DNA from 3 places in the Mesorhizobium sp. B2-3-13 genome. Region 3 is predicted to be linked to each of the others. Evidence: predicted binding sites of a transcription regulator. Region 3 holds the regulator's gene; each other region holds the start of a gene.
The links. Region 3 encodes PhoB, which activates phosphate uptake and scavenging genes when phosphate is short. Its sites were predicted from a motif close to TGTCATNNANCTGTCAT; they were not measured.

Region 1: the regulator PhoB is predicted to act here: its motif matches at 4,359-4,375, upstream of ppk2 (polyphosphate kinase 2).
Region 2: the regulator PhoB is predicted to act here: its motif matches at 4,618-4,634, upstream of FJ941_RS00880 (esterase-like activity of phytase family protein).

Annotation. Positions count from the first base shown of each region.
Region 1 is NZ_VFVQ01000010.1:179,421-186,749, forward strand. Features, by position in the region: gene FJ941_RS14605 (DUF2066 domain-containing protein) at 66-887, shown strand; gene hemB (porphobilinogen synthase) at 1,000-2,031, shown strand; gene FJ941_RS14615 (dihydrofolate reductase family protein) at 2,484-3,128, shown strand; gene ppk2 (polyphosphate kinase 2) at 3,331-4,251, opposite strand; gene FJ941_RS14625 (aldo/keto reductase) at 4,536-5,579, shown strand; partial or broken gene FJ941_RS14630 (glycosyl transferase family 90) at 5,607-6,578, opposite strand; gene FJ941_RS14635 (glycosyl transferase family 90) at 6,833-7,329, opposite strand, start outside.
Region 2 is NZ_VFVQ01000001.1:195,893-203,221, reverse strand. Features, by position in the region: gene FJ941_RS00900 (UvrD-helicase domain-containing protein) at 1-2,299, shown strand, start outside; gene FJ941_RS00895 (hypothetical protein) at 2,331-2,645, opposite strand; gene FJ941_RS00890 (trimethylamine methyltransferase family protein) at 2,769-4,322, opposite strand; partial or broken gene FJ941_RS00885 (glycine cleavage T C-terminal barrel domain-containing protein) at 4,337-4,516, opposite strand; gene FJ941_RS00880 (esterase-like activity of phytase family protein) at 4,748-6,217, shown strand; gene FJ941_RS00875 (L,D-transpeptidase) at 6,274-7,077, opposite strand; gene FJ941_RS00870 (MATE family efflux transporter) at 7,255-7,329, shown strand, end outside.
Region 3 is NZ_VFVQ01000025.1:28,485-35,813, reverse strand. Features, by position in the region: gene FJ941_RS24760 (sugar ABC transporter permease) at 1-862, opposite strand, end outside; gene xylF (D-xylose ABC transporter substrate-binding protein) at 1,005-2,045, opposite strand; gene FJ941_RS24750 (ROK family protein) at 2,317-3,564, shown strand; gene phoB (phosphate regulon transcriptional regulator PhoB) at 3,567-4,256, opposite strand; gene phoU (phosphate signaling complex protein PhoU) at 4,276-4,983, opposite strand; gene pstB (phosphate ABC transporter ATP-binding protein PstB) at 5,009-5,812, opposite strand; gene pstA (phosphate ABC transporter permease PstA) at 5,809-6,660, opposite strand; gene pstC (phosphate ABC transporter permease subunit PstC) at 6,664-7,329, opposite strand, start outside.

The DNA.
Region 1 (7,329 bases), on a different contig from region 3:
GCAAGTGGCGGCCGATGCTAGACGTTGGCGGCCATTACGGCAGGCCAAGAGCCGGATAGTGAGCCATGCCGCAGTTTTTGCGCCTTGTCCTTGTTCTGAGTTGCCTGTCTGCGTTGTGGGCAACCAATGTTCCCGCCAGGGCAACCGACCTTGGCGATCTTTACCAATCGCAGACCATCGTCACCGGCCAGGGTGAAGAAAACCGCCAGCTCGGCTTCAAGACTTGCCTCGACAAGGTCCTCGTCCGTGTTTCGGGCGATCAGCGGCTGCTTGCCAGACGCGAAATGGACGCGTTGCGCGACAAGGCCGGCAGCTTTGTCGACAGCTTTCGCTACCATGACCGGCTGGAGGGTATTCCGATCCATGACGAGCAAGGCACGCATGACCGGCCGCATGACCTCACCTGCCTCTACAAGCCTGATGTGATCGACAAGGTGCTGGCATCGCTTGGCAGCAGGCCCTGGCTTGGCGAGCGGCCGACACTCGCCGTCTTCCTCACGACTGAACAGGGCACTCGGCATTTCGTGCTGAGCGCTGAGGAAGGCCACGGCGAAACGATGCGCGAATCCTTCATCAATGCCGCCGGTCCAACACTGATACATGTCGTCTTTCCGAAGGCTGCGGAGCTTGGCGACCTGGGCGAAGAAGCGTTGCGCGCGGCTGACATGGCAAAGTTGGATCGGCTGGCCAAACAGGCAGGTGGCGACCGAGCGCTCGCCGGCAGCATCGTATGGAGCGATGAGGAGCTAGGCTGGATCGCCGATTGGCGACTGGCCGATCAGGGCAAGACCTGTCGTTGGCAGGTGCGCGGTGTCAGCTTCGACGAGGCGTTCCGCGTCGCGATCCGTGGCGCGGCACAGATCCTTTCGGGCAATGGGCAGCCCTGATCAATAGGCGTGGTGGGACAGCGCCGTGGCAGCTTTGACCCCTGGCACAAACGTGTCGCATTGGTCAGCACCAAGGGCTCGTGCTAAAAGCCGCCGATCCGGAGTTTTGGCCATGAACAAATTCACCCCAGCAAAACCTGCCGGCGCGCGCAGCGTCGACGACGTCACCGGCAGCCGCCGCCTGCGCCGCATGCGCAAGGCCGACTGGTCGCGCCGGCTCGTGCAGGAGAACAGGCTTTCGGTCGACGACCTGATCTGGCCAATCTTCGTCGTCGAGGGTAGGAATGTCCGCGAACCGATCGCTGCCATGCCCGGCGTCTTCCGCCTGTCGGTCGACCTTGCCGTCAAGGAGGCCGAACGCGCGGCCAAGCTCGGCATCCCGGCTCTTGCCACCTTCCCCAATGTCGATCTCGGCCTGCGCGACCAGACCGGCTCGCACATCCTCGACCCGGAAAACATCATCAACCGCGCCACCCGTGCGATAAAGGAGGCGGTGCCCGAGATCGGCATCATCACAGACGCGGCGCTCGATCCGTTCACCAGCCATGGCCATGACGGCATTCTGCGCGACGGCATCATCGTCAATGACGAAACCGTGGAACAGGTCGCGGCGGCGGCCGTCATCCAGGCGGCTGCCGGCGCCGACATCATCGCGCCATCAGACATGATGGACGGCCGTGTCGGTGCCATCCGCGACGCGCTCGACGCCAACGGTTTTCAGGACGTGGCGATCATGTCCTACGCCACCAAATTCGCCTCGGCCTTCTACGGCCCCTATCGCGAAGCCGTCGGCACCGCCGGCCTGCTCAAGGGCGACAAGAAGACCTATTATATCGACCACGCCAATTCGGACGAGGCGGTGCGCGAGGCCGAGCAGGACATCGCCGAGGGCGCCGACATGCTGATGGTGAAGCCCGGGCTGCCCTATCTCGACATCATCCGCCGGCTGAAGGACGAATTCCAGATGCCGACCTTCGCCTATCAGGTGTCGGGCGAATATTCGATGATCAAGGCGGCCGGCGCCAATGGCTGGATCGACGGCCAGAAGGCGATGCTGGAATCGCTGCTCGCCTTCAAGCGTGCCGGCTGCGACGGCATCCTGACCTATTTCGCTCCCGAAGTGGCGGAAATGCTGAAAGGGTAGTCTCAAGGTCCCGGGCAAGGCCTTTCAATAGATGTCACCACTCTTTCGAGCGGTCGGCGGTTCCTTCGAATTCCCGCTGACAAAAACCGGCAGCTGCAGCTAAAATAACCGCGCGGCCGGAGGCGGCCGGCAGCCCGCACCTCGGCCAAGAGGTATGGCTAACGCCTCCAGAGGATGCTTCCTGACCCGGTTCCCTGTCGGGGTCGGGCGTCGTCAATGCGGGCACCACATCCGTTTCGTGAAATTTACAGGCGAATGAGTTGATATCGCGGCTGACTCGACGGCCGCCACTGGCCGTCCGTGCCGACCGCTACACAACAGTCTGGACATCGCTTGGTGCAAAGGTCTGGATAGATGTCTTTCGATCCGAAAAAAATACCGCTTGCAATTCACAATCAGTTTGCTAGAAGAAAACCACTTGCAAAATACAACTGGTTACCGAGGAGGTCTTCATGTCCAAGCTTCGCGTCAACGCTTTCAGCCTGTCCCTCGACGGCTACGGCGCCGGGCCTGATCAGAGTCTGGAAAATCCGCTCGGCGTCGGCGGAATGGCCCTGCACAAATGGGCTTTCAGCACCCGCACCTTCCGCAAGATGTTTGGCGAGGAAGGCGGCGAGACAGGCGTCGACGAGGACTTTGCGGCGCGCAGCTTCGAGAACCTCGGCGCCTGGATCCTCGGCCGCAATATGTTCGGCCCGATCCGGGGTGAATGGCCTGACGACAAGTGGAAGGGCTGGTGGGGCGACAATCCGCCCTATCATGTGCCGGTGTTCGTGCTAACCCACCACGAGCGGGCGCCCATCACGATGGAAGGCGGAACGATTTTCCATTTCGTCACCGGCGGGATCCATTCGGCGCTAGAGCAGGCAAAATCAGCGGCCAGCGGCAAGGACGTGCGGGTCGGCGGCGGCGTCTCCACCATCCGGCAATATCTCCAGGAGCGGCTGATCGACGAGATGCACCTGGCAATCTCACCGGTGCTGCTGGGCAAGGGCGAAAACCTTTTTGCCGGCCTCGACATGCCCAACCTTGGTTATCAGTGCACCGAACAGGCGGCAACGGCACTTGCAACACACGTGGTCATCAACAGGGCTTAGGCCGAGCCCTTTTGGCGCAGCTCCTTTCTCCCCGTCACTATACCAGGAGAAAGGTCCGGCAGGACGATGAGGGGCGGTGCTGCCGAACGAAGATGATGCTGGCGTAGTCCTGCGAATGGCGGTCTAACCAGTTAGCCCTGCGCCCCTCTCATCCGCCCTTCGGGCACCTTCTCCCCGTGAAGCGGGGAGAAGGAAAGGTTTCTCAATATTTCTCCGGCACGTAAAGTTCGCGCGGCAGGACCTGGCGTTCGTATTCGGGGTTGAAGACGCGCTCCGGCAGCGTGATCTCCTCGTGCGGCACGTCTTCGTACGGCAGCTGCTTCAGCAGATGATCGATGCAGTTCAGGCGCGCGCGCTTCTTGTCGTTGCCCTCGACGATGAACCAGGGCGCTTCGGGGATGTTGGTGCGGGCGAAAGTCTCCTCCTTGGCCTTGGTGTACTGTTCCCAGCGCACACGTGACTGCAGGTCCATCGGCGACAGCTTCCACTGCTTCATCGGATCATGGATGCGCATCAGGAAGCGCATCTGCTGTTCTTCGTCGGTGATCGAGAACCAGTATTTGACCACGGTGATGCCCGAGCGCACCAGCATGCGCTCGAACTCCGGCACGTCATGGAAGAACTCCTCCACCTGCTCGGGGTTGGCAAAACCCATTACCCGTTCGACGCCGGAGCGGTTGTACCAGGAGCGGTCGAGCAACACGATCTCGCCGCCTGCCGGCAAATGCGGGACATAGCGCTGGAAATACCATTGCGACTTCTCGCGTTCAGTCGGCGCCGGAAGCGCCACGACGCGACAGATACGCGGGTTGAGCCTCTGGGTGATGCGCTTGATGACGCCGCCCTTGCCGGCGGAGTCACGGCCCTCGAAAATCACCACCAGTTTCTTCTTGTGATAGGCGACCCAGGATTGCAGCTTGATCAATTCGGACTGCAAGCTGATCAGGTCGCGAAAATATTGCATGCGATCGATCGAAGGCGGATGGGAGTTCTTGTAGATCTTGGCGATCTCCATCGACAGCGCCGGCTCAGACATTTCGAGCTCATAGTCTTCGTCAAGCGTGTCGGCGAGCTCGGCTTCGAGCCAGTCCTTGGCAGGGGAATTCTTTTTTAGCTCGGTCATATCAGCTGCTCCGCTTGCAAGCCCTGTCGGTTACCACTGGGCGCCCCAAATTAGTGGCCAGCGGCCGAGAATGGAAATACCTGAGCCGACTTCAATATAGGCCGGCGGTGACGGTTTTATTGCAGCCCGGGCGCGATTGCCGCCACGGCGGATTCGGCGATGTGTGATCGATCCAATGTCATTCTACGGCGACAAGCCGGCCGAATTGTCCTACAAATCCGCGGTCGCGTTCCAGGCCTGCCCCTTGGCGGCACGCCTCTTCAACAAAATCGTGAGGATCTGACATGGAATACCGCACCCTTGGCCGTTCGGGCCTGAAGGTTTCGACACTGACGCTTGGCACCATGACCTTCGGCGGCTCCGGGCCCTTCGCCGCGGTCGGCAACAGCGATCTCGCCGAAGCCAAGCGGATGATCGATATGTGCATTGACGCCGGCATCAACCTCATCGACACCGCCAACGTCTATTCGAACGGCCTGTCTGAAGAGATCATAGGCGAAGCGCTCGGCGGCAAGCGCAAGAACGATGTGCTGATCGCGTCCAAGGCGCGGATGCGGATCGGCAAGGGCCCGAACGACGAAGGCCTGTCGCGCCACCATCTGATCCGCGAATGCGAGAGAAGCCTGAAGCGGTTGAAGACCGATGTCATCGACATCTATTTCGTCCACCAGTGGGACGGCCTCACCCCGCTCGAGGAAACCGTTGCCGCGCTCGACACTTTGGTCAGCCAGGGCAAGGTGCGTTACATCGGCTGCTCCAACTATTCCGGCTGGCAGGTGATGAAGGCGCTTTCCATCAGCGACAGCCGCCACCAGCAACGCTTCGTCACCCAACAGATCCACTACACGCTGGAAGCGCGCGAGGCCGAGTACGAGCTGCTGCCGATCTCGCTCGACCAGGGGCTGGGCGTGCTGGTCTGGAGCCCGCTCGCCGGCGGCCTGCTGTCGGGCAAATACCGCCGCGACAGCCCGACCGCCCGCCAGCTCGCCGGCTGGTCCGAGCCGCCGATCCGCGACGAGGACCGGCTGTGGCGGATCGTCGATCTGCTGGTCGACATCGGCAAGGATCGTGGTGTGTCGGCGGCGCAGGTGGCGCTTGCCTGGCTGCTCGGCCGCCCTGCCGTCTCGTCGCTGGTGATCGGCGCCCGCAACGACGTCCAGCTGAAGGACAATCTCGCGGCCGCCGCCCTGGAGCTCGGCGCCGAGGAACGCCAGCGCCTCGACGCCGTTAGCCGACCGCCCCTGCTCTACCCCTACTGGCACCAGCAACTGACGGCGAAGGATCGCTTCGGCCCCGCCGACATGGTTCTCGACCGCAGCGACATCTGATCAGCGGCGTCGGGCCGAGCACAAGAGCTAGGTCCCGATGAACCGCCAGAGCTCGGGATCGGGTTCGATCTGGCCGCTGAGCACGAAATATTTGTAGAGGACGAGCAGGCAGATCGCCTGCTCGTCCCGTTCATTGGAAAATTTGCGGCAATAGGCATTGACCGCGGCGATGATGCGCTCCGCCGCGGCCGGATGCTGCTCGAAATAATCTATCTTTTCACGAAGATCGGAGAAGTCCGGGTCGAGCGGCGCGTAGTGGACACCGGCCTCGAGCTGGCTCTCGCCAAACCATGTTTCGTAGGTCGGCGGCGGCATCAGACAGAGCGAGTTGGAATTCATGATCCATTTGAGGTTGGTCGCCACGTCATTGCCCTCCAACGAGACGATGTAGCGATAGCGCAGATGCTGGCTGATGCTGAGGAAAGGCTTGCTGTACTCAGCCGGTGCACTGCGCTTGTGCGAACCGACGTCGCAGAACGGCAAGCCGCGCGCGACATCCAGGAACCGTGTCCTGATCGGATTTGTTGAGGTCGCCGCGCCAGACCACGACCGGGCGTTTGTCGGCGAAGGCGACGGTGTCGACGGGCATGTGGAAGTGGCGAAACTTGTTGAACTTCATAACGACAGCGTTGCCGTTGTCGACGCTGATCGGCCGATCCTTGACGAGCGTCGGCAGCTTGGGCACGCCTTTGACGTCGCCGAACTTCAGGTCGATGAGCAATGACGGATCGAAATAGCGGGCAAATTCCTTCAGGTCGTAATAATACATGCTCGGTTCAAAAGGCATCTTGTCGATGCGCACGGCATCCGGGCTTGGCATAAAATCGTTCTGCAGCTTGTTGTAGTGATTCAGCCGTCGGCGCACGGCTTCATTCGAGAGCCTGGCCTGTTCCAGGCGGCCCGCCAACCGTCGTCGAAGATCGCCTGGGGTGCGATATCGCGCATGACGTTTCGCGCGTAGTAGAAGACCCTTGCCGTCGTCCGTTGTATGGTGGCCATCGTTCTCGTAGTCTAAAACAAGCGCCACTAAACAGACAACAGCCGGGATGGTTCCCGCAGCGTGATTGCGCATCATTAGTGCACGCATTCCGGCAGTGCCCGAACACGTGATGGCCGGCCTCGACGAGACGCGCCGGGGGTGCCGCGGCAACTACAGCATGTTGCGGCGAACAGGATTCGCCCGACCTGCTGTAAGCTTCTGATTTTATGCATGTCGTTATCCCGGAACCGAGGACACTTCCGGGCGACATGCATTAGCCCGTTATGTAGCGCCACACCTCGGCATCAGGTTTGATCTGGCCAGAGAGCACGAAGTATTTGTAGAGCACCAGCAGCGAGATCGCCTGTTCGGTCCGCTCGTCGTCGAATGTCCGGCAATAGGCGTTCGCGGCGGCGATGATGCGCTCTGCCTTGGCCGGGTGCCGCTCGAAATAGGCGACGTTTTCGGCAAGATTGGAGAAGTCTGCCTCTAGCGGCACATAGTGGACATTGGCTTCGAGCTGTCGCTCGGCAAACCATGTCTCGTAGGTTGGCGGCGGCATCAGGCAAAGCGACTTCGAGTTCATGATCCATTTGAGGTTGGTCGCCACATCATTACCCTCGAGCGAGACGATGTAGCGATAGCGCTGGTGCTGGCTGATGCTGAGAAAAGGCTTGGCGTATTCCGCAGGCGCGTTCGGCTTGTGCGAGCCGACATCACAGAACGGCAGGTCGCGCACGGCTTTCAGGAATCTTGTCCTGATCGGATTGT
Region 2 (7,329 bases), on a different contig from region 3:
CCAGGCCGAGGGCCTGGATGACAAGCGCTGGCCCGCGAAACAGTTCGCCCAGATGATCGACGGCTGGAAGAACAAGGGCCAGGGCCCGGCCGACATCGCCGAGGGCGATGCGCGCAGCTTCGCCAACGGCAAGGGCCGCGAGCTCTACAAGGCCTATCAGGAGCGGCTGCAGACACTGAACGCCTGCGACTTCGGCGACCTGCTCTGCCACCCGATCCGCATCTTCCGCGCCAATCCCGATGTGCTGAGGGACTATCACCGGCGCTTCAAATACATCCTCGTCGACGAATACCAGGACACCAACACCGCCCAATACATGTGGCTGCGCCTGCTGGCGCAAAGGCCCGAAGCGCCAAGGAGTGGTTCTCCGGGCGGTCGCGCTCCCACCGCGTCCAATTCGTCAGTCATCGACAGAACAGAAGCAGGGCGCTATAGGCCTCCAGCGCCTGAAGAAGACCCACTGGAGCATAGCCATGGATCGGCTGCTTCGGCCGAAGGCCGCAAGCCCGACCGGGCGTCCGAGCCGTTGCGAGGCCCCCGCGGAGGGCCCGCGCCGGCAGGCGCGGAACAGCCCGTGAGCGAAAACAAAGTAAATATCTGCTGCGTCGGCGACGACGACCAGTCCATCTATGGCTGGCGCGGCGCCGAGGTCGACAACATCCTGCGCTTTGACAAGGATTTTCCCGGCGCCACCATCATCCGGCTGGAGCGCAATTACCGCTCGACCGCGCACATACTGGGCGCGGCCTCCCACCTCATCGCCTACAATGAGGGCCGTTTCGGCAAGACGCTGTTCACCGATCGCAACGATCCCGAGGACGGCAAGGTCAACGTCCACGCCGCCTGGGATTCGGAGGAGGAAGCCCGCGCCATCGGCGAGACCATCGAGGCCTACCAGCGCCAGAAGCATAATTTAAATGACATGGCGATCCTTGTCCGCGCGTCCTTCCAGATGCGCGCCTTCGAGGACCGCTTCATCACGCTCGGCCTTAACTACCGCGTCATCGGCGGCCCGCGTTTTTACGAACGCATGGAAATCCGCGACGCGCTGGCCTTCTTCCGGGTCGTTGCCAACAGCACCGACGACCTCGCCTTCGAGCGCATCGTCAATGTGCCCAAGCGCGGCCTGGGCGAAGCGACCATCCGCCAGATCCACGACACGGCGCGCGGCTTGCGCATCCCGATGCTGGAGGCGGCGGCTACACTCGCCGAAAGCGACGAGCTGAAGCCGAAACCGCGCGCCGCGCTGCGCGAGGTCGCGGCCAATTTCGAACGCTGGCAAAAGGCGCTGGAAACCACGCCGCACACCGAACTCGCCGAGACCATTCTCGAGGAGAGCGGCTACACCGACATGTGGAAGAACGACCGCTCGGCCGAAGCCCCCGGGCGGCTCGAGAACCTCAAGGAACTGATCCGCTCGATGGAGGAGTACGAGTCGCTGCGCTCCTTCCTCGAACATGTCGCGCTGGTGATGGATGCCGAGCAGAATGCAGGGCTCGATGCCGTTTCCATCATGACGCTGCACTCGGCCAAGGGCCTCGAATTCGAGACCGTCTTCCTGCCCGGCTGGGAGGAAGGCCTCTTTCCGCACCAGCGCGCGCTGGACGAAGGCGGCCGCTCAGGCCTGGAGGAAGAGCGGCGGCTCGCCTATGTCGGCCTGACGCGGGCCAAGAAGAACCTGCATATCTGGTTCGTCTCCAACCGCCTCATCCACGGGCTCTGGCAATCGACCATCCCGTCACGCTTCCTCGAGGAATTGCCGGAAGCCCATGTCGAGGTCGCGGAAGCCGGCAATTCCTACGGCGGCTACGGCAATCGCTATGGCGGCGGCTCGTTCGCATCCGGCCGTGGCGGCGGCCAGGCGGCAGGAAGACAGAACCCGTATGGCGCCTCGCGCTTCGACAATATCGGCGCCAATTCGGGCGGCGGGGAAAAGTCCGGCGCCTTCTCCAACACCTATTCCACGCCGGGCTGGCAGCGCGCACAGGCCAACCGCACCGAGGCGACCGACCGCAACTGGGGCACGCGCTCGGGCCATCAGGTCGAACGCATCGGCTATGGCGAGACCGATTCCGGCTACGGCGCCGGCCGCACCAGCGTCAAGGGCCGCACCATCGACGGCGAACTGGTCGCCAAATCCGTCTCCGACACGCCGTCGGCTTTCAGCGTCGGCGACCGCGTCTTCCACCAGAAATTCGGCAACGGCAATATTTCAGCCATCGAAGGCAACAAGCTGACCATCGACTTCGACAAGGCCGGCCAGAAACGCGTGCTGGACGGGTTTGTGCTGCCGGTGTGAGGCTGCCAGCCTCGAAGGCTGACGTCCCGCCTCAATCCACCTTCTTCTCGCCCCGCTCCCCGGCCTTCACGATATCCCCCGTCGAAAACAGGATTTCCTTCAGTTCCACGCGCCAATCCGTCTTCTGGCGCAGCAGGAATTCGAGGTCCATGCCGAAATGCTTGAACTCCTCGCTCTGCGCGTTCTTCATGATCGCCTTGGCCTGCGGGTTCTTCTCGACCGACATGCGCTGTTCGTACCAGCTGATCGCTTCCGCCTCCTCGATCAGCGAGGCAATCATGCGGGCAAAGGTCCGCACTTCCTGCGACAGTTCTTCCGGCGGTTCGTGATACTGGTCGAAACCCATGTCGTTCTCCCTCAATGGCTCGCAAATGGAGCCAGGCATTGGCCCGCTTCCATGAATGCGTGGGAAGCGCTGCGGGTTCCGGGACAACGGCCACAATTCAGGACGGTGGATCTGCGAGCTATCTCACGACACCGGTGCCGCGCCGCCCTCCTCCGTGCGCCGCGCGATGAATGCATCGAGCATGCCTGACGTGGCGGCCGCCGTTGCCGGCGGCTCGAAATCGGCGAGGATGCGTTTCCAGACGCCGGTGGCGCGTTCGGTGGCGTTCTTCGACCCGCTTTGCGTCCAGTTGCCGAAATTCGACCAGTCGGCCACCAGCGGCTCGTAGAAGGCGGTGCGGTAGCGTGCCATGGTGTGGCCGGCCGAGAAGAAGTGCCCGCCCGGCTGCACTTCGGCGATCGCCTCGAAGCCGATTGCGTCGTCGTCGCCGGGCGTCGCGGTACAAAGTTCCGCGACCGTCTGCAGCGCTTCGATGTCGGTGACCAGCTTTTCCAGGGAAACACTCAAGCCCCCTTCCAGCCAGCCGGCCGCATGGATGCAGACGGTGGCGCCCGAAAGCACCGAGCCCCACAGCGCGAACTGTGTCTCGTGCGCGGCCTGCGCGTCCGAAATGTTGGCAGCGCTGCCGCCGCCCGAGCGCCAGGGCAGACCAGTGAAGCGCGCCAGTTGGCCTGCACCCAGTGTGGCCTTGACGTGCTCCGGCGTGCCGAAGGCGGGTGCGCCCGATTTCATGTCGACATTGGAGGAGAAGGAACCGTAGACCACCGGCGCGCCCGGCCGCACGATCTGCGCCAGCGTCAGCCCGGCCAGCGCTTCGGCATGCTGCAAGGTCAGCGCGCCGGCCACCGTGATCGGCGCCATCGCACCGGCCAGGCAGAACGGCGTGATGATCAGGACCTGGCCCGCCTTGGCGAAATCGATGATGCCTTGCGCCATCGGAATGTCGAGCTGGCGCGGCGAGTTGGTGTTGATGACGGTGTAGCAATGCGCGCCCGAGCGGAACTCGTCCTCGGACAGCCCGCGGGCCAGCCTGATCATCTCGAAACTGTCATCGACCTGCGGCGTGCCGCGCGCGAACACGAACGGGAATTTGTCCGACAGGGTCAGCTGCGCCCGATTGACGGCATAATGGCGAAAACGATTGTCGATATCCTGCGGTTCAATGCACGGTCCCAGCATGTGCAAGACATCGAAATGCTGCACCAGCTTGATGAGCTCCTCGAAGGCGACCAGCGTTCCGGGGCGCCGGCCGCGGTCGAGATCGGTGACGTTGGGCGCGCCGGAGCCCGCCAGGAACGTCATCGAGCCCAGTTCGAGCGACAGATCACGAGCACGCGCGCCTGCATGGGCGTGGATCGATCGCGGCGCCGAGGCTAGGGCTGCCACCACCATGTCGCGGCCGATGCGCACCATGTCGGTGTCGGGATCGACCAGGGCGCCGGCGCGGGCGAGCACTTCGCGCGCCTCAGGCAGCAGCACCTTGATGCCCAGTTCTTCCAGCACGCGCAGCGCCGTGTCGTGGATCGACGCCACCTGGTCGTTGGAAAAGATCGGCTGCGGCAGGAATGGGTTCTTCAGCGAGCGGTAATCGGGCTTGCGGCTTGATTCGCTGCCGGCCTCGCCCGTGCGTCCGCGCCGGCGTTCGCGCCTGCTGTCTCGTGCCGCGTCATCGATCATCGCGAATTCCCTCCTCATTGCCGCATCGTCTTGCCCTGGGGATCATAGGGCGAGCCCGCGATGACCCGCGCAGGCCGTTCGGCGCCGACAATGTGCACGCAAAGCTGCGTCCCCTCCCCGGCGAAATCGTCGTCCACCAACGCCAGCGCGACGCTCTTGATCGTGTAGCCAAATCCGCCCGAGGTGACAAAGCCGCGCGGCGGCCTCAAGGCTTCCCTTCCGGTCAGTTCGAAGCCGGCATCCTATATGTATTAGACATAAGTGTCCAATACGTTGGCGGACCCGTATCGCGCACTGTCACGCAAGCATCATGTTCACGCCTTAGATCGCTCTTGGGGAGGCTCGCGCGGCATCGTCGATGCGGCACCTCTTTCCGTTTTTGTCCTTCGACCGCTCCGGCATGCTCGTCACAAAGAGGATTGTCCATGAAACACCCGCACCGAACCGCCTCGCTCGGCGTCGCGCTGGCCTTGTTCACCGCCCTGACACCGGCGCTTGCCGACGGCGTGGCCTACATCAACAAGGGCCTGGTCGGCGTCGGCCGCATGCCGGCTGCTCAGCGCGACAAGTTCGGCGAGACCTTCGGCTCGGGCTCCGGCATGGCAATCGACACTACAGGCTGGACGCAAGATGCCGGCACCTACAAGGGATCGCTCTGGCTCCTGCCCGACCGTGGCTACAATGTCGCTGGCACCACCGACTACCGGCCGCGCCTCAACACCATCGGCATCGAGTTCACGCCTGTCGCACCGGGTGCGGCTCCCGCCGCCGGCCAGGAGCAGACGGGCGTCAAGGCGACGCTTGCCGACACCATGCTTCTCACCGACGACAAGGGCGCCGATGCCACCGGCCTCGATCCGCTGTCGGATGTACGCCCTGCCGCCGGCGACATGCCGATGTTGCCCGTCGCCACCAACGGCAAGCTCGCTCTCGACAATGAGGCCATCGTGCGGCTGCCCGACGGTTCGATGTTCATCTCCGACGAGTACGGCCCCAACATCTACAGGTTCTCCGCGCAAGGCCGCCTGATGTCGGCGACCCAGCCGCCGGCAGCCCTCGTGCCGATGCGCAAGGGAACGCCGAACTTCTCCTCCGACAATCCCGGTCCGGGTGCCGCCGACCCTGATCCGAAGGATCCCGAAACCGGGCGCCAGAACAACCAGGGCCTCGAAGGCATGGCGATGACGCCGGACGGCAAGTTCCTGATCACCGTGCTACAGTCGGCGCCGAGGCAGGACGGCGGCGATTCACCCTCGACGCGCCAGAACACCCGGGCGTTGGTTTACGATGCCTCCGACCTCGCCCATCTGAAGCTCGCGCATGAATACGTCGTGCCGCTGCCGATGTTCAAGGATGCCAAAGGCAAGACCAAGGTCGCCGCGCAGAGCGAGATCGTGGCGCTTTCGGACACATCCTTCCTGATGCTGGCGCGCGACAGCGGCAACGGCCAGGGCCTGAAGAAGGGTGACGCGTCGCTCTACCGTCAGATCAACATCGTCGACGTGTCCGGGGCGACCGACATCGCGGGCAGCGCCTTCGACGCGGCCGACAAGCCGGTAGCGCCCAAGGGCGTGCTCGATCCCTCGGTGACGCCGGCCAAGCTGACGCCGTTCATCGATATCAATGACGCCGCCGAGCTTGGCCGCTTCGGCCTGCATAATGGTGGGGCGAAGGACCACAACGAGCTTTCGGAGAAGTGGGAAGCGATGTCGGTCGCCAGCGTCCTCGATCCGAAGCTGCCCGACGACTATTTCCTGTTCGTCGGCAACGACAACGACTTCCTTGCCCAGGACGGCTTCCAGGTCGGCGCGCCCTACAAGGCCGATGACGGCGCCGATGTCGACACCATGTTCCTGGTCTATCAGGTCACGCTGCCAGGTCTCGGCAAGAAGTAACGATCACCGCACAAGCGGGCGCGCCTGGCGCGTCCGCCTGTGCAGGTCGTGAAGGCTTACTTCAAGAACTCGGCGTCCTTCGGCACGCCCGCATCGATTGGCTCGGCCGTCCTGCTTGACACGGCCATGATCTTGCCGGCAGCCGACAGGTTGGGCCGCACGAAGACCTGGGCGGGGCCGTGGACGCGGCTGTAGAGGTCGATGATGTCCTGATTCATGAAGCGCACGCAGCCGGACGATGCGTTCTTGCCGATGGAATCCCATTCCGGCGTGCCGTGCAGCCGGTACATCGTGTCCTTGCCGTCGCGGAAAAGATAGAGCGCGCGGGCGCCCAGCGGGCTCTGCGGTCCGGGCGGCATGCCGTCCTTGTATTTCGCCAGTTCCGGCCGGCGCTGGATCATTTCGGGCGGCGGCGTCCACACCGGCCACTTCTTGTGTGCCTGGACCACGGCGCTGCCGGTCCATCCGAAACCGGCCTTGCCGAGGCTGACGCCGTAGCGGATGGCCTTTCCGCCGTCGCGCACCAGATAGAGGAAATGCTCGGAAACATCGACGACGATCGTGCCAGGCTTCTCTCCGGTCGGATCGGCCACGATCTGGCGCACGAACTTCGGATCGAGCTTGGCAACCGGGATGGCCGGCAGTTGATAACCCTCGTCGGTGCGCGCCGCATACATGGTTGCGGTATCGCCGACAGCCGGCTCGCTTGCCGCAGCCGACGGCGGGACCGGCGCCACTGCCGGCGGCGCCACATCGGTCGTGGTGCACGCCGAGAGAAGGACGGAAGCGCAGCCCAAAGCGGACGCGCCAACAAACGCGCGCCGGCTCAGGCGCTCAGCAACAAGCGGAATATCGGACATGAACCCCCTGGTGAGAAACGCGGCCCAACGCGCCTGGGATCAATATCCCATTCCGCAAGCTTTGAGAACAGGATGGATCATGGCGTGAGCACCGTGGACCGTTCGCGCCCCCGCATCGACCTGTCGGGTTGAATCTGCAATCATCGCGCACCGGACTCGAGATAGGCTTTGTCGGCCATGAACGAAAAAATGCCCGCGCGTCGGCGCACCGGCGACCTGACCAGCGGCCCGATCCCACGCACGCTGCTGCTC
Region 3 (7,329 bases):
GCACGGTGATGTTGTTGGCGGCCGCGTACCGGTTCACGATGCCGATCGGCCACGGATAGGAGTTGGCCAGCCACACCGCGCCCATGATGACGGCACAGGTGACGACGCCGAGCAGCGTCTCGGCCCAGATCGGCCGCAGCGGGAAGCGGAACCGCTTTCGTTGCACCCGCCCGTTGAACAGCGCAAACACGACGGCCAGGCAGGCGACGATGCCTACGACCCAGCTCCAGGTCGCACCGATCGATCCGGCCGGTCCGCCGCCCATCAGCTGGAAGGTGGCGTCGAGCGGTGCCACCGTCTGGCCGCTGGTGACCCACCAGGCGGCACCGCGCCAGACCAGCAGGCCGCCCAGCGTGACGATGAAGGCCGGCACTTCGAGATAAGCGATGACGAAGCCCTGGAAGGCGCCGATCAAAAGGCCGAGCGCCAGGCCGATGACCAGTGCCAGCACCCAGATCCATGGATTGCCGAGTTCAAGCCCCACGAACCGGACCAGGAAATGCACCTGGGCAAAGCCCATGACCATGCCGATCAGGCCCTCGGCGGAACCGACGGACAGGTCGATGTTGCGCATGACGATGACCAGCACCATGCCGCAGGCCATGATTGCGACCGCGGACGTCTGCACCGACAGATTCCACAGATTGCGCGGCGTTAGAAACGTGCGGCTGTCGAAATCGAACGGATTGACGCCAAGACGCAAGCTCGAAATCACATGCAGCGCGACCCAGATCAGCAGCAGGGCGCCGATCATGCCGAGCATACGGGTGTCGATCTCGGTCGCTTTCAGGAACCGGGCAACCGCGCCGAGTTCCGAGGCGCGCGCGGTATCGGCCTGCAGGTTGGACGTCGTGTCGGTCATGATTTCCTTCAACCGGCTGGCCGTCTGACACGGATGCCGAACCCAGCCTAGAAGCTATCCGCGTGATGCGGAAACACAAATCTTTTTGAGAAAACGCCGCGGCTTGGGGGCCGCGGCGCCTTCATTCTTCAAGCGGTCAAACTCAGTTGCAGGCCGCGACGCTGCCGGCGGCGACGCCCGCGCAGACTTCGTCCTTCTTGATCCAGCCGGCGTCGATGACGAGGTTGAGATTGTCCTTGGTGATGGCGACCGGGGTCAGGAACAGCGACTTGACGGTGTTGCCGCCAGGCGTCGTGAAGTCCTTCGCGCCGGCGATGTCGGTCATCTTCTTGCCGTCGGCGAGCTGCGAGGCGATCTCGGCGGCGTTCTTGCCGAGTTCACGCGCATCCTTCCACACCGACACGGTCTGGGTGCCGAGCGCGATGCGGTTGAGCGCGGCGTGGTCGCCGTCCTGGCCAGAGACCGGCACGGTGCCGGCGAGCCCCTGCGCCGTCAGCGCCGCGACGACGCCGCCGGCGGTGCCGTCATTGGCCGCGACCACGGCGTCGACCTTATTGTCGTTGGCGGTGAGGAACTGCTCCATGTTCTTCTGGGCGTTGGCGGGCAGCCAGCCGTCCGTATAGGCTTCGCCGACATTCTTGATCTTGCCGCTGTCGATGGCTTCCTTCAGCACTTCCATCGAGCCCGAGAACAGGAAGTCGGCATTCGGGTCGGCACCCGAGCCCTTGATGAAGACGTAATTGCCTTCAGGCTTCACCTTGAACACCTCGCGAGCCTGCATGCGGCCGACTTCCTTGTTGTCGAAGGTCAGGTAGAAGACGTCCTTGTTCTCGATCAGGCGGTCATAGCCGACGACCGGAATGCCCTCGTCGAGCGCCTTCTGCACCGCTGGGCCGATGGCCGAAGCATCCTGCGCCAGGATGATCAGCGAATTGGCGCCCTGGGAAATCAGGCTTTCGACATCGGTCAGCTGCTTGCCGGGATTGGACTGCGCATCGGCGGAAATGTACTTGTCGCCCGCGGCCTCGATCGCTTTCTTCATGGCGGCCTCGTCGGTCTTCCAGCGCTCTTCCTGGAAATTCGACCACGAAACGCCGATGACCTTGTCCTTCGCCTGCGCCACCGACGCCAGCGTCAGCGACATGGCGACACCCGCCAGGATGGCGACTGTGAATCTCTTCATGGTATATCCTCCCTGCGCCGCGTATGGCGCGACCAAACTGGCCCGAAGGCCGGCACAAAGGCCCTATTTTTTCGAGCCTCGAAAAAATACTGATCCATCGTCGGAACACTGTCAACATCGATTCTGATGGATTTTGAGGTGCCGGGAGCCTTTTTTCGAGTCCCGCAATAAATAAATGACAGCTCCTGCCGCATCTGCCAGTATTCGGCCCATTGCCGGAGAGGTTCGAGGGGGTGTCAAGAACCGCGGCGACGGGGAGGATGTGGGAAGCATGTCGGTCGGAATCCGCCACGACGATCTGCGCCGGCGCAACCGCGCCATGGTGATTGCAGCCGTGCGTCAGGGTGGTCAGCCCTCGCGCACCGAGATCGCCGCCACCACCGGCCTCAGCCACTCGACCATATCGGCGATATCAGCCGACCTGATCGACGAGGGTATCCTGACCGAAGGCAAGCCGAACGAAGCCGGTTCACTGAAACGCGGCCGGCCGCAGGTTGGCCTTGGCCTCAACCCCGAGGCCGCGGCTGTGATGACCGTGGTGCTGTCGCTGAATTTCCTGTCCGTCGCCGTCATCGATTATTCCGGCCAGGTGGTCGCCGAGGAACAGCGACGGCTGGACACGCTGACCATGTCGCGCGAGGCGCTGATCGGCGAATGCACGGCAATAGTGCGGCGGCGCCTCGAGGACCCCGATCTCGACGTCCGCAGTATTGCCCGCATCGCGCTGGCGATCCAGGGCATCACCGACAGCGAGGCGCGTGCGATGCTGTGGTCGCCGATCACGCCGCAGACGAACATTCCCTTCGCCGACATACTTGAAGCCGAGTTCGGCATCCCCGCCACCATGGAGAACGACTGCAACATGATGGCGGTGGCGCTGCGCTGGCGCGACCCCGAACGCTACCGCGACGACTTCATCGCCATCCTGCTCTCGCACGGCATCGGCATGGGCCTGGTGCTGAAGGGCGAGCTGTTCACCGGCACGCATTCATCGGGAGGCGAGTTCGGCCACATGATCCATCGCCCGGGAGGCGCGCTCTGCCGCTGCGGACGGCGCGGCTGCGTCGAGGCCTATGCCGGCAACTACGCCATCTGGCGCAACGCCAGGCAGCTTGGCGAGGACGCCGAACCGGTCGCAGATGTCAGCGATGCGCAGATGCGGACACTCGCCGCGACGGCAAGGGAGAAAGACGGACCGGAGCGCGAAGCCTATCGCAAGGCCGGCGAAGCGCTGGGCTATGGGCTGGGCAGCCTGTTCGCGCTGATCGATCCCGCACCCGTCGCCATGGTCGGCGTCAGCGCCGCCGCCTTCGACCTGATCGAGCCGGCCTTGCGCGAGGCCATCGGCCAGACCGCCGGCGGCCAGCATTCGGAATCGATTTCCTTCGACACCGAGCCGAACGAGCTGCCGCTCATCCGCGAAGGTTGCGCTATGCGCGCATTGACCTTCGTGGACCAGGAGATTTTCGCGCCGGGCGTGCTGGCGAGGCCCGGCGTTCCGGGCAAGAATGTAGCCTGATTTCAGTCTTCGCGGATCGCGTAGCCGGCGCCGCGAATGGTGCGGATCACGTCCGGCATACGGCCGTTGTTGACCGCCTTGCGCAGCCGGCCGACATGCACGTCCACGGTGCGTTCATCGATATAGATCGTCTCGCCCCAGACATTGTCGAGCAGCTGGCTGCGCGAGAACACGCGGCCGGGATGACGCATCATGAATTCGAGCAGGCGGAACTCGGTCGGTCCGAGCCGGATCTCGCTCTTCTTGCGATAGACCCGGTGCGATTCCCGGTCGAGCACGATGTCGCCGACCTTGAGCACGCTGGACAGCACTTCCGGCTTGGCGCGGCGCAGCAGCGCCTTGACCCGGGCCATGAATTCCGGTGTCGAGAACGGCTTGACCAGATAGTCGTCGGCACCGGTCGAGAGGCCGCGCACGCGGTCGCTCTCCTCGCCGCGCGCCGTCAACATGATGATCGGCAGCCTCTCGGTCTCGGACCGCATTCGCAGGCGCCGACAGAGTTCGATGCCGGAAACCGCCGGCACCATCCAGTCGAGCACCAGGAGGTCGGGCACGTTCTCCTGGAGGCGGATCTCGGCTTCGTCGCCGCGTGTCACCACCTCGACCTGGTAGCCTTCCGATTCCAGATTGTAGCGGAGAAGCACGCCGAGCGGCTCCTCGTCCTCCACCACCATGATGCGTGGCGCGATCATCGATTGATCATCCCTGCCGTCAAGCCGCCGGCACCGACATCGCCGTCTCGTCCTGCTTCGGACGGTTGGCGGGCAGTTGCGTGCCGGTCAGCACATAATACGCATTCTCGGCGATGTTGGTCACGTGGTCGCCGATGCGTTCGAGATTCTTGGCGCAGAACAAAAGATGCGTGCAAGCCGTGATGTTGCGGGGATCCTCCATCATGTAGGTCAGGAGTTCGCGGAACACCGAAGTGTATTTGATGTCGATGCGTTCGTCGTCATTCCTGAGCTTGGCGAGGGCGGCGGCATCGCCTGCCGCGTATTCCTCGACTACCCCCTGCACCTGGATCAGCACCAGCTGCGCCATGGAATCTATCGAGTGCGACAGATCGCGCGGGGTGGCGGTAAGGCCGACGGAGCCGACGCGCTTTGCAATGTTCTTGGCAAGGTCGCCGATGCGTTCGAGATCGCCCGCCATGCGGATGGAGCCGACGACATGACGCAGATCGTCGGCCATCGGCTGGCGCTTGGCGATCAGGGTGATGGCGCGATCGTCGAGTTCGCGCTGGCGCGCGTCCATGATGGCGTCGTCGGAGACGACGCGCTGTGCCAGCGCATTGTCGGAATTCAGCAGCGCCTTGGTGGCGCCGCCGACCATCGTGCCGGCAAGATCGCCCATGTCGCTGATCAGCTTGCTGATCTGTCCGAGATCCTCGTCGAAGGCTGCGACTGTGTGTTCGGCCATGATCCTGGTCCTCGTATGCGTGAGATCAGCCGAAGCGGCCGGTGATGTAGTCCTGCGTGCGCTTCTCGCGAGGCGACGTGAAGATCTTCTCGGTCTTGTCGAATTCGACCAGCTCGCCCAGATACATGAAAGCCGTCTGCTTCGAGACCCGCGCGGCCTGCTGCATGTTGTGGGTGACGATGACGATCGTGTAGTCGGCCTGCAACTCGTCGATCAATTCCTCGATCTTGGCGGTCGACAATGGGTCGAGCGCCGAGGCCGGCTCGTCGAGCAGGATGACCTCCGGCTTCACCGCCACGGTGCGGGCGATGCAAAGCCGCTGCTGCTGGCCGCCCGACAGGCTGAGTCCGCTGGCATTGAGCTTGTCCTTGACCTCGTTCCACAGCGCGGCGCGCTTCAGCGCCTGCTCGACACGGCCGTCCATCTCTGCCTTGCCGATCTTCTCATAGAGCCTGACGCCGAAGGCGATGTTCTCATAGATCGACATCGGGAACGGCGTCGGCTTCTGGAACACCATGCCGATCTTGGTGCGCAACAGGTTGAGATCCTGCGAGCGGTCGAGAACGTTCTGGCCGTCGAGCAGCACCTGACCCTCGGCGGTCTGCTTGGGGTAGAGTTCGTAGATGCGGTTGAAGACGCGCAGCAGCGTCGACTTTCCGCAACCCGACGGTCCAATGAAGGCCGTCACGCTGCGCTCGGGCAGCGACAGCGTGATGTCTTTCAGCGCCTTCGACTGGCCGTAGTAGAAATTGAGGTTCTTGACCTCGATCTTCGCCTTGGCGGCCGCCTCGGTGGCAATCGTCATGTCTGGAGACAACATCTGGCTCATTTGTCCTCTCTGCGTCCGGTCAGGCTGCGCGCGAAGATGCTGAGCGCGAGAACCGTCAATGTGATTATGAGTGCGCCGGTCCAGGCCAGTTGCTGCCATTCCTCGTAGGGGCTGAGAGCGAACTGGAAAATGGTGACCGGCAGGCTGGCCATCGGCGCGTTGAGGTTGCTCGACCAGAACTGGTTGTTCAGCGCCGTGAAAAGAAGCGGCGCCGTCTCGCCGGAAATGCGGGCGATGGCCAGCAATATGCCGGTGACGATGCCGGACATCGCCGCGCGGTAGGCCACCGAACGGATCACCACCCAGCGTGGCGCGCCAATCGCCGTGCCGGCCTCGCGCAAGGCGTTCGGCACAAGGTTGAGCATGTCCTCGGTGGTGCGCACCACGACGGGGATGACCAGGATGGCCAGCGCGACGGCGCCGGCGATGGCGGAGAAATGCCCCATCGGCCGCACCATCAATTCGTAGACGAACAGACCAATGATGATCGATGGCGCCGACAGCAGGATGTCGTTGATAAAGCGTACCACGGTGGTGAGTTTCGAAAAGCGGCCGTATTCGGCCATGTAGGTGCCGGCCAGCACGCCGATCGGCGTGCCGACGACGATGCCGATGATGGTCATCACGATGCTGCCGTAGATGGCGTTGAGCAGGCCACCGGCATCACCGGGCGGCGGGGTCATTTCCGTGAACACCGAGAGCGAAACGCCCGACAGACCCTTATAGAGCAGCGCGCCGAGGATCAGCGCCAGCCAGGCAAGGCCGATGCCGGCGGCGATGACGCAGAGCGTCATCATCACGCCGTTCTTGCGCTTGCGGCTCTGGTGAAGCGATGCGGCTGTCGACATCGGTCAGACTCCGGTACGGGCATCGATGCGCATCAGCATGTACCGGGCGATGGCAAGGATGAGGAAGGTGATGACGAACAGGATCAGGCCGAGCGCCACCAGCGAGGAGGTGTAGAGATCGCCGACGGCTTCGGTGAATTCGTTGGCGATGGTTGCCGAGATCGTCGTTGCCGGCGCGAACAGCGAGGCGCTGATCCGGTGGGCGTTGCCGATGACGAAGGTGACCGCCATGGTTTCACCGAGCGCACGGCCGAGAGCAAGCATGACGCCGCCCATGATGCCGATGCGGGTGTAGGGGACGACAACCCGGCGTGTTACCTCCCAGGTCGTGCAGCCAATGCCGTAGGCGGACTCCTTCAGCACCGGCGGCACCGTGTCGAACACATCCTTGGTGATCGAGGTGATGAAAGGCAGGATCATGATGGCCAGGATCATCGCCGAGGTCAGCAGGCCAATGCCATAAGGGGGCCCGGCGAACAGGCTGTTAAGGCCGGGAATGCCATGGAACACGCTGATGATGAAAGGTTGCACTGTCGTCTGCAGGAACGGCGCCAGCACGAACAGGCCCCAGATGCCGTAGATGATCGAAGGAATGCCGGCCAGCAGTTCCACCGCCATGCCGATCGGGCGCCGAAGCGGACGCGGGCAAAGCTCGGTGAGAAAAATGGC